Regions from separate parts of the Aliidongia dinghuensis genome, predicted to be linked through region 1. Evidence: predicted binding sites of a transcription regulator. Region 1 holds the regulator's gene; the other holds the start of a gene.
The links. The regulator PhoB, encoded in region 1, activates phosphate uptake and scavenging genes when phosphate is short. The targets are predictions, from matches to a motif close to TNTCATAAAACTGTCA.

Region 1 (5,371 bases):
GGCTCCGCTATCGTCGCGGCCTTTCCTCACCGGTCCCCAGGATCGCCCATAAGGCCAGGACCCCCCATAAGGATCGACCATGCAGAAGCTGTTTCGCGTCCTGCTCCTTCTCGTCGCCCTCGTGATGGCCCCGCTGGTCGTCTCCGGGGCCGCCCACGCCCAGGCGACCGACCCGGAGAACACGCTCTACCTCGACATTCCCGCCGGCCGCGTCGTGATCAAGCTGCGGCCCGACCTGGCGCCCAACCATGTGGCGCGCATCAAGGAGCTGGTGCACCGCGGCTTCTACGACGGGCTCACCTTCCACCGCGTCATCCCGGGCTTCATGGCGCAGACCGGCGATCCGCTCGGCAACGGCTCGGGCGGCTCGGGCAAGAACATCAAGGCGGAATTCTCGCACGAGCATTTCGCCCGCGGCATCGTCGGCATGGCGCGCGCCAACTCGTTCGATTCCGCCGACAGCCAGTTCTTCATCACCACGGGCGACGCGGGCTTCCTCGACGGCAAGTACACCGTCTTCGGCCAGGTCGTCTCGGGCATGGAGTTCGTCGACAAGCTCGCGGCCGGGACCGAGGCCAACAACGGCGCCGTCGCCCATCCGGACAAGATCATCCGCCTGCAGATCGCGGCCGACGCGGACAAGAAGTCGTAAGGCATCCGCCGGCTTGCCGGCCCGACTTGCCAGCTCGACTTGCCAGCTCGACTTGCCAGCTCGACTTGCCAGCCCGACTTGTTAGACCGTCGCGGGATCGCTAAGGTCCCGCGACTTTTTCCTTTCCGGAACGCTGGAGGACCGCCATGGCGGCAGATCTCGAAAACACCCTCTATCTCGAAGTGCCGACCGGCCGTGTCGTCATCGAAATGCGCCCCGACCTGGCGCCGAACCATGTCGCCCAGATCAAGCGGCTGGCGCGTGAGGGCTTCTACGACGGCATCGTGTTCCACCGCGTGATCGACGGCTTCATGGTGCAGACGGGCTGCCCGCGCGGCGACGGCACCGGCGGCTCGGGCAGCAAGCTCAAGGCCGAATTCAACGACAAGAAGCACGTCCGCGGCGTCTGCTCCATGGCGCGCGCCATGGACCCGAACTCGGCCGACAGCCAGTTCTTCATCATGCTCGGCACCTCGCCACATCTCGACGGCCAGTACACGGCCTGGGGCGAGGTCGTCTCCGGCATGGAGCACATCGACGCGATCAAGAAGGGCAACTCGGCGCGCAACGGCAGCGTCACCGACCCGGACAAGATCGTGAGCATGAAGGTCGCGGCCGACGTCGAAGCGGCCTGAGCGCCCGATCCTGGACCCTGCGGGTGGCCTCCTAGAACGATATGCATCAGGTTCGATCGGAGCGCCGTACAAGTCCCTCTCCGCCCTCAGGGCGGAGAGGGAGCCAAACGAGCGGCGACCGCGTGAACCGAGAGCAAATCTAATTCCATCATGCACTAGAGATGCTTGAGACGATCAGGATCTACGGCCGCCCGCGCCTCGTCGCGATCCTGGGCATGGGCTTCTCGAGCGGGCTGCCGCTCGCCTTGAGCGGCTCGACGCTGGCACTCTGGCTCGCCGACGCCCAGGTCTCGCTGCGCGAGATCGGCCTCTTCGCACTCGTCGCCGTCTCGTACAATTTCAAGTTCCTCTGGGCGCCGCTGGTCGACCGGCTGGCCATCCCGGGCCTGACCCGCCGTCTCGGCCGCCGCCGTTCCTGGGCGATCCTGTTCCAGGCCGGCGTCGCGCTCAGCCTCCTGGGTCTGAGCCTGACCGACCCGGCGGCCGCCCCCGTGCCGACCGCCCTCATGGCCGTGCTCGTCGCCTTCTTTTCGGCGAGCCAGGACATCGTCGTCGACGCCTATCGCGTCGAGCTTCTGCTGCCGGAGGAGCAGGGCGCCGGTGCGGCCGCGACCCAGTTCGGCTATCGGCTGGGCATGATCGCGTCCGGCGCGGGCGCGCTCTATGCCGCTGCCGCCTGGGGCTGGCCCGCCGCCTATCAGGTCATGGCGGCACTCATGCTGGTCGGCGTTGCGACCGTGCTGGCGACGCCGGAGCCCCAGGTCGAGCGCGCGCCGCGCGGCGGCTTCGCCGAGACCGTGCTGGCGCCCTTCCGCGACTTCGCCCTGCGCCCGCGCTGGTTTCTCATCCTCCTCTTCGTTCTCGTCTACAAGATGGCCGATGCGGTGACCGGCCATTACGCCGGGCCGCTCTATCTGTCGCTGGGCTTCTCCAAGATCGAGATCGCCAGCATCAGCAAGGTGTTCGGCATCATCGCCACGATCGTCGGCGTGGCGCTGGGTGGCTCGCTCGTCTATCGCTACGGCACCATCCGCACGCTGTTCCTGGGCGCCGTCCTGCAGATGGGATCGAACGCCATGTATGTGGCGCAGGCGCTCGCCGGCCATGACCTGACCGTGCTGACGGCGACCATCGCGTTCGAGAACGTCGCGGGCGGCATCGGCTCCGCGGCATTCGTTGCGTACCTATCTGCCCTGTGCAGCCGGACTTATACCGCAACGCAATATGCGCTACTCTCCGCGCTGGCCGCGTTCGCCCGGAACTTCTTCGTATCCGCCGGCGGTGCGGCTGCCGATTGGCTCGGCTGGCTGTGGTTCTTCGTATTTTCGATCGGCCTGCCCCTGCCCGGTCTGGCGCTGCTCCTGTGGCTGGCGCTCCGGACCCGGCCCGAGGGCGGCCTCGCGGAAGAAATCGGCAGCAGCGGGCGTTAGAGCCCAGGGCCTATTGCCCAGAGCTCATTGATCGCGACCGCGCTCCCTCCGGGCGCTTCCGGCTGGACGCTTCACCGACCTCAAACGTTTCGAGACGCCTAATGGATATCAGCAAGATCCCGACCGGGAAGAATCCGCCCTACGACGTCAACGTCATCATCGAAATCCCGATGGGCGGCCCGCCGGTCAAGTACGAGGTCGACAAGGAATCGGGTGCCATGTTCGTCGACCGGTTCCTGCATACGGCGATGCATTATCCGGCCCATTACGGCTTCATCCCGCACACGCTGTCCGACGACGGCGACCCGGTCGACTGCATGGTCCTCGGCCGCCATCCGCTGGTGCCGGGCGTCGTCCTGCCGTCGCGCCCGATCGGCGCGCTGATCATGGAGGACGAGAGCGGCCAGGACGAGAAGATCCTGGCGGTGCCGGTCAACAAGCTGCACCCGTTCTACGAGGACGTGACGTCCTACAAGGACATCCACCACATCCTGATCGAGCAGATCGAGCATTTCTTCACCCACTACAAGGACCTGGAGAAGGGCAAGTGGGTGAAGGTCAAGCACTGGTGCGGCCCGGAAGAGGCGGCCGACCTCATCCGCCAGGGCATGGAGCGCTACAGGGCCGACCGCTGAGCCGGGCCTAGGATTGAACAAGCGAAGGGCGCCGCCGGATGACCGGCGGCGCCCTTTGTTGCTTTTGGAGGACCTACGCTCTCATTCCGTCATCCCTGCGGAGGCGGGGATCCAGGGCAAGCGAAGGATCTTTCCGGCAACCCTGGATTCCCGCCTGCGCGGGAATGATGGGGATATCGTTCAGTCCCGCGCCTCGTCGAGCGCGTAGCCGGCGGAGCGGACGGTGCGGATGACATCCATCTCGTTCGGGCCGTTCAGGGCCTTGCGCAGGCGGCGGATGTGCACGTCGACGGTACGCGGCTCGACATAGACGTCGTGGCCCCAGACCGCGTCCAGCAGCTGCTCGCGCGAGAACACCCGGCCCGGGTGCTCCAGGAGGAAGCGCAGCAGGCGGAACTCGGTCGGGCCCAGATGGATCGGCCGGCCGCCGCGCGTCACGCGATGGGCTGCGAGATCCATCGACACGTCGGCGAAGCCGAGGCTCTCGCCGGCGCTGTCGGGCTTCGCCCGGCGCATGACGGCGCGCACCCGCGCGATCAGCTCCGACGGGCTGAACGGCTTGGTGATGTAGTCGTCGGCACCGCTGTTTAGGCCGCGGATCTTGTCGGCCTCCTCGCCGCGCGCGGTCAGCATGATGACCGGCAGCGTGCGCGAGGTGGGCGAGCGGCGGATCTGGCGGCAGACCTCGATGCCGGAGACGAGCGGCAGCATCCAGTCGAGCAGCACGACGTCGGGCTTGCGCTCGGCGATCTGCACCAGCGCCTCCTCGCCGTCGGTTGCCTCGCAGACGCCGAAGCCTTCCTTTTCCAGATTGTACTTGAGCAGAGTGACGAGGGGCGCCTCGTCCTCGACGATCATGACCAGAGGCTTCATTTCGTCTCTTCGCTATCGGTGGTGGCGACCGCGACCGGCCCCGGCAGAACGACCGAGGTGCTCGACCGGTCGCGCTTCGGCCGAGCCTCCTTCAACGGCGTGCCATGGATGAGGTAGTAGATCGTCTCGGCAATGTTGGTCGCGTGGTCGCCGATCCGCTCGATATTCTTCGCCATGAACAGGAGATGCGTGCCGGCGGTGATGCTGCGCGGATCTTCCATCATGTAGGTCAGGAGTTCGCGGAACAGGCTCGTATAGAGCTCGTCCAGCTCCTCGTCCGAGAGCCAGACGTGCATGGCCTTGTCGGCATCGCCCTGGACATAGGCGTCGAGCACGTCCTTGATCAGCGCCTGGGCGAGCTTGCCCATGCGCGGAATGGCGTAGACCGGCTTCGCCACCGGCGCCTGGTTGAGCGCGATCGAGCGCTTGGCCACGTTCGCCGCATAATCGCAGATCCGTTCGAGGTCGGACGCGATCTTGAGCGACGAGACGATCTCGCGCAGGTCGCGCGCCATCGGCTGCCTGAGCGCCAGGAGCCGCATGGCGAGCGCCTCGACCTCGGCCTCGAGCGCATCGACCTGCGCGTCCTGCTCGACGACCTCGTGGGCGAGTTCGCTGTCGCGTTTGACGGTCGCCTGAATCGAGGCGGCGACCTGGCTCTCCGCCAATCCACCCATGCGGATGATGGCGTTGTTGAGCCGCTTCAGCTCGTCGTCGTAGGTCTTCATGATGTGATCGGTCGGCATGCCCTGCTCCTGCCCCGCGCTTTCGCTCTCGAGCCTCAGCCGAACCGGCCGGTGATGTAATCCTCGGTGCGCTTATTATGCGGGTTCGTGAACACCGTCTCGGTGTCGTTGAACTCGATGAGCTCGCCCAGATACATGAAGGCGGTGAAATCGGAGCTGCGCGCCGCCTGCTGCATCGAGTGGGTGACGATGACGATGCAATAGTCGGTCTTAAGCTCCGAGATCAGCTCCTCGATCTTCTGGGTCGAGATCGGGTCGAGCGCCGAGCAGGGCTCGTCCAGCAGCAGAATCTCTGGCTTCACCGCGATGGCGCGCGCGATGCAGAGGCGCTGCTGCTGGCCGCCCGAGAGGCCCAGGCCCGACTGCTTCAGCTTGTCCTTGACCTCGGTCCAGAGGGCCG
Region 2 (5,371 bases), on a different contig from region 1:
AACTCGTGCGGATAGAGCCGGATGCGCCGGGCGGCGTCAGGGATCGAGACGGCGTCGAGCATCTCGATCGCCCGCTTCATCGCCTCGTCCTTGCCCATGCCGCGGTGCTTCACCAGCACCTCGGTCAGCTGCGTCGAGATGCGCAGGAACGGGTTGAGCGAGGTCATCGGATCCTGGAAGATCATCGACATGGACGCGCCGCGGAGCTTGTCCAGCTCCTCGTCCCTCATGCCGAGGATTTCCTGGCCGCGGAGCTTGACGCTGCCGGAGGCCTGGCCGTTCTTGGCGAGCAGGCCCATGAGCGACATCAGGATCTGGCTCTTGCCAGAGCCGCTCTCGCCGACGATGCCGACGATCTCGCCGGCGTTGAGGCTGAAGCTGACACCGTTGACCGCGGCGACCTTGCCGCTGTCGGTGCGGAATTCGACCCTGAGGTCGTCGACGGCGAGAATGGGCTCACCCTTGCGGACGGCGGTCGCGGGCCGCTCGGCGATCTTGGTTGCGGCCATCTTAGCGGTCCTTCGGATCGAATGCGTCGCGCAGCCCGTCGGCGATGAAATTGAGGCTGAACAGCGTCGCCGCCAGGAACAGGCCGGGGACGACCAATTGCCACCAGGCCGTGTCCATCGCCTGGGCGCCGCCGTCGATGAGCGTGCCCCAGCTCGATTGCGGCTCCTGCACGCCGAGCCCCAGGTACGACAGGAAGCTCTCGCCGAGGATCACTTCCGGCACCAGCAGGCTCGCATAGACGATGACGGGGCCGATCGTGTTCGGGATGATGTGCTGGCGCACGATCGAGAACGGCTTCATGCCGCCGGCGCGCGCCGCCTCGATGAATTCCTTGTGCTTCAAGCTCAAGGTCTGGCCGCGCACGATGACGGCGATGGTGAGCCACAGGAGCGCCCCGATCGCGATCAGGATCGATTCCATGCCGCGGCCCAGCACCATGGTCAACATGATGACGAAGAACAGGAACGGCAGGCTGTAGAGCACGTCGACGATGCGCATCATGACCGTGTCGACGGCGCCGCCGAAGAAGCCGGCGACGGCGCCGTAGCTGATGCCGATGACGATCGCAACGATGGTCGCGAGCACGCCGATCAGGAGCGAGGTGCGGCCGCCTTCGAGCACGCGGGCGAGCAAGTCGCGGCCGAGGTCGTCAGTGCCGAAGACATGGCCGGTCGTGAGCGACGGCGGGATCGAGATGCTGTCGAAGTCGGACGCGTTCGGGTCGAACGGCAGCACGAACGGCCCGAACGCGCAGGCGAGCACGATGAGCGAGAGCACGACCAGGCCGACCATGGCCATGCGGTTGCGCCGCATGCGCGCGAAGCCGTCCTTGAGCTTGGACCGGCCGCCGACGCCGGCGCCGTGCTCGGACTCATGGATGAGCTCAAACGCGGCGTCACTCATAGCGCACCTTCGGATCGACCAGCGAATACATGAGATCGACGACCAGATTGGCAATGATGATGAGCACGCCGTAGAAAATGACCGTGCCCATCACCAGCGTGTAGTCGCGGTTGGACGCCGCCTCGACGAAATAGCGGCCGATGCCGGGGATGGCGAAGGCACGCTCGATCACGACCGAGCCGGTGACGATGCCGGCGGTGGCAGGCCCGAGATAGGCCAAGGTCGGCAACAGGCCGCCCAGGAGCGCGTGGCGAGTGACGGTGAGCCGGATGCCGAGGCCCTTGGCGCGCGCCGTGCGCACATGGTTCGAACGTAGCGATTCGATCATGCTGCCGCGGGTCAGCCGCGAGATCGCGGCGATATTCGGGATCGAGAGCGCCAGCACCGGCAGGATCTTGTGCTGCCAATGACCGTCCCAGCCCGCGACCGGCAGCCAGCCCAAGGCCAAGCCGAAGATCAACTGGTAAATGGGCGCCATGACGAAGGTCGGGATGGCAATGCCGGTCATGCCGACGGTCATGACCGAGTAGTCCCAGGCGCTGTTCTGTTTCAGGGCCGCGAGCGTGCCCAAGAAGATGCCGATGCTCGCCGAGATCAACATGGCCCAAAGCCCGATCTCAAGCGAGATCGGGAAGCCCCGGAAGATCAGCTCGGACACGGTGTAGTCGCGGTACTTGAACGAGGGGCCGAAATCCAGGTGCAGCACGCCCCAGAGATAGCGGCCGAACTGCACAGGCAAGGGCTCGTCCAGGTGATAGGCCTTATTCAGGTTCGCCATCACCTCGGGCGTGGCCTTGCGGTTGGCGTCGAACGGCCCGCCCGGCGCCACGCGGATCATGAAAAAGGAAATGGCGATGATCGCGAACAGAGTCGGGATCGACACCAAAAGCCGCCGCAACAAATATCTCAGCATGAGGTCGCTCGACCCTCTCCAGCGGTCCCGTGCGTCCCGAGCGTCACCATGAGGGCCGGCATCGCGCGACGCGCAGCCGCACCTGACTGAAACCTCACCGGATCTCTAGGAAACGCGCACGCCGTCCGGCCTGGCAGCATCGGACTTGGGTTCTTGTTCTAGCTACCGTCCGACGCCGACCGGCCCGCGACGATTCATGTCCGGCTCATTACCAGGACTTGGCCTCCAGCGGCAAGGCGCTTGGCGGTCGCACGTCATCAAAAAGAAATGACGCGAAGGCTTTCGCCTCCGCGCCACTCTGTTTGTTACTTATATCGCCTGGGAAGCGAGGCACCGGCCCGAAGGCCAAACGCCTCAAATCTCGATCAGAACTTGACCGAGGTCTTCAGATAGACGAAGCGTCCGGTATAGTCGTAGCCGGCCGATCCCAGCGAGTTGGCGTTGAGCGCGCCGCCGACATAGGGCGGGTCCTTGTCGAACAGATTGTCGACGCCGACCGACAGATTCACGTTCTTGAACTTATAGGTCACGTTGATGTCGTGGTAGAACACGCCCGCGACCTCGTTGCCTTCGTAGTCCTCGGCCCCCTTGGTCGAACCCGTGCAGTTCGAGAGCGTGCCGTACTCGCAAGCCGACGTGCCGTCGTAGTTGTGAGCGCCGCCGTAGTAACGGGCGGTCCAGCCGAACGACCAGCCCTCACGCGCGAAGGTCACGTTGAGGAGCGCCTTCCAGCGCGGCTCAGCGCTGTCCGTCGACGTGTTGAAGGTGCCGGCCTGCTGGATCGTGGTACCGTTCGACGTCACCGTGTCGCTCAAGAGATAGCTTGCCTGGCCGTTGAAGGAGAGCATGCCCCAGGCCGGCAGGCCGAGCTTCTCGGTCGCGATCTGGTAGTTCATCGCGATGTCGATGCCGTTCGTGCTCTCGTCGCCGATGTTGGCATTGAGCGTATCGATGATGCCGACGTCGCCCGTGCCGACCGCGCGCGATCCTGCGAGCTTGCAGGCCTGGGCCTGGCTGACCAGGTACTTGACGTTGCCGTAGCAGGCAAGCAGCAGCGATTCCGCGTCGTACTGGCTGATCTCGTTGCGTACCAGTACGTCGTAGTAATCGACCGTGACCGAGAGGCCCGGCGCCCATTTCGGCTGGTAGACGCCACCCATCGTCCATTCCTGGGACGTTTCCGGCTTGAGGTTGGTGTTGCCGCCGATCTCGGCCGTGAGCTGGTTGACTTGAGTGACGGTCGAGCTGGTGGCGCCAACTGCGGCGAGCGATGCCACGCAGGTGGCGCTGCCGTAGAACTGGCCGCCCGACGCGCAGGGATCGAGAGCCGTGCCCGACGGGTTGGTCTGCGACTTGCCGGCGTAGAGTTCCTTGACCTGCGGTGCGCGGAAGCCGGTCGACTGGCTGCCGCGCAGGCGCAACTCGTCGGTGACGGCATAGTCGAGTCCAGCCTTGTAGGTCAGCGCCCGGCCATAGACCGTGTTGTAGTCGTAGCGGGTCGAGAGGTCTGCCGTCAGCATCTTGACGAACGGCAGGTTCGACAACAGCGGCGCATTCAGCTCGGCATAACCCGAAGCGGTCGCGTAGCCGCCCTGGGTCGGCTCGGAATAGACTGCCCCATCGCCCGACGCGGTGATCGAGTCCGGATGATCGAACATGTCGTCAGTCCGGTATTCGAAGCCGAGCGCCATGGTGAGCGGCCCCGCCGGCAGCTGATAGACCGGACCCGCGATGTTGCCGTAGGCGATCTGCTGGGTGATCTGGCTCGTGTCGGTGTTCGTGTAATACAGATAGTTGAGCTGCGACTGGGTGAGCGTGTTCGTGCCGAAGAAGTTTCCGATCGAGCAGCCCTGCTCGGTGCCGCACGGGTTGATGCCCAGCTCCTGCGACAGGTGATAGAAATTCACCTCGTTCGACACGCGATAGGTCGCCGCCGACTTGCCGTAGATGTAGCCGGCCTGCCAGTCGTACTTGCCGAGCAGTGTGCCCTCGAGCCCGGCCCGGAGGCGGTAGGTGTCGATGTCGTCGCTGTAGTACCGATTGCCGCTCAGGAGCCGGCTGTAGATGTAGACGTTCTGGTTGGTGGCGCCGTAGAGCGCCGCGGCGTTGGCTTGGTTCGTCGGGTTGTAGGGATTGGCGACCAGGTTGCCTGAGCTGTCGATGTAGTTCGCCGCGACATAGAGCCCGCTCGGGAACTGCGGGGTCAACACGTTCGAACCCCAGGGCTCCGGCGCCAGGAGCTGGGTCGACTGCCGGTTCGTGTAGAAGCCCTCGAGCACGGCCGTGACATTGGGCGCGATGTCGTAGTGGGCGGTGAAGTTGAGCTGCGTCCGGTCAAGACCGGCCGTCAGATCCTCGTGCGGCAGATAGTCGTAATAGACGCCGGCACCGGCGATGGCGATGTCGCCGGACGCCAGCCCACCACCCGCATAGACGCCCGGGGTTATCTGGTGCCCGAGCGTATAGGCGTCGCTCGCGAGGATGCCCGACGACAGGCCGTTGGCGAAATAATACTTGGAGCCATTGATCGTCGCGACCGCGCCCGTGACGCGGCTCGAGATGCCGTCATAGCTGTTGTAGTCGGCCTCCGGATGCTCGGAGATCGCCCAGGAGCGCGACGCGTTCAGGATCGGGTCGGTATGGTCCTCGCTGACGTTGACCAGGATGTTGCCGCGGTCGAAGTCGGCGCCGATGGTCGAATAGACGTTGTGCTTGAGGCCGTCGCCGTAGCTCGTCATGCCGACGCCGCCGCCGACCTCGACGCCGTTGTAGTGCTGCTTGGTGATGATGTTGACGACGCCGCCGATCGCGTCGGCGCCATAGATCGACGAGGCGCCGTCGCGCAGGATCTCGATGTGGTCGATCATCGAGACCGGGATGTTGTTGAGATCGACCGCGACCGACGTCGTCTGATTGTCGGTCTGCACATAGCGCTGGCCATTGACCAGCACCAGCGTGCGCTGCGGGCCGAGGTTGCGCAGGCTCACCTGCGAGGCGCCGAGGCCGCCGTTGTTGCTGTTGGCCGTCACGGCGCCGGTGAAATCG

Region 2: oppB (oligopeptide ABC transporter permease OppB) is a predicted target of PhoB. The motif match lies at 2,579-2,594, and genes of this name have one in related genera.

What each region holds. Positions count from the first base shown of each region.
Region 1 is NZ_BMJQ01000012.1:126,868-132,238, reverse strand. It holds gene IEY58_RS22155 (peptidylprolyl isomerase) at 80-652, shown strand; gene IEY58_RS22150 (peptidylprolyl isomerase) at 799-1,287, shown strand; gene IEY58_RS22145 (AmpG family muropeptide MFS transporter) at 1,449-2,717, shown strand; gene ppa (inorganic diphosphatase) at 2,819-3,352, shown strand; gene phoB (phosphate regulon transcriptional regulator PhoB) at 3,533-4,225, opposite strand; gene phoU (phosphate signaling complex protein PhoU) at 4,222-4,971, opposite strand; gene pstB (phosphate ABC transporter ATP-binding protein PstB) at 5,007-5,371, opposite strand, start outside.
Region 2 is NZ_BMJQ01000032.1:22,795-28,165, forward strand. It holds gene IEY58_RS32960 (ABC transporter ATP-binding protein) at 1-509, opposite strand, end outside; gene IEY58_RS32965 (ABC transporter permease) at 511-1,413, opposite strand; gene oppB (oligopeptide ABC transporter permease OppB) at 1,406-2,326, opposite strand; gene IEY58_RS32975 (TonB-dependent receptor domain-containing protein) at 2,692-5,371, opposite strand, start outside.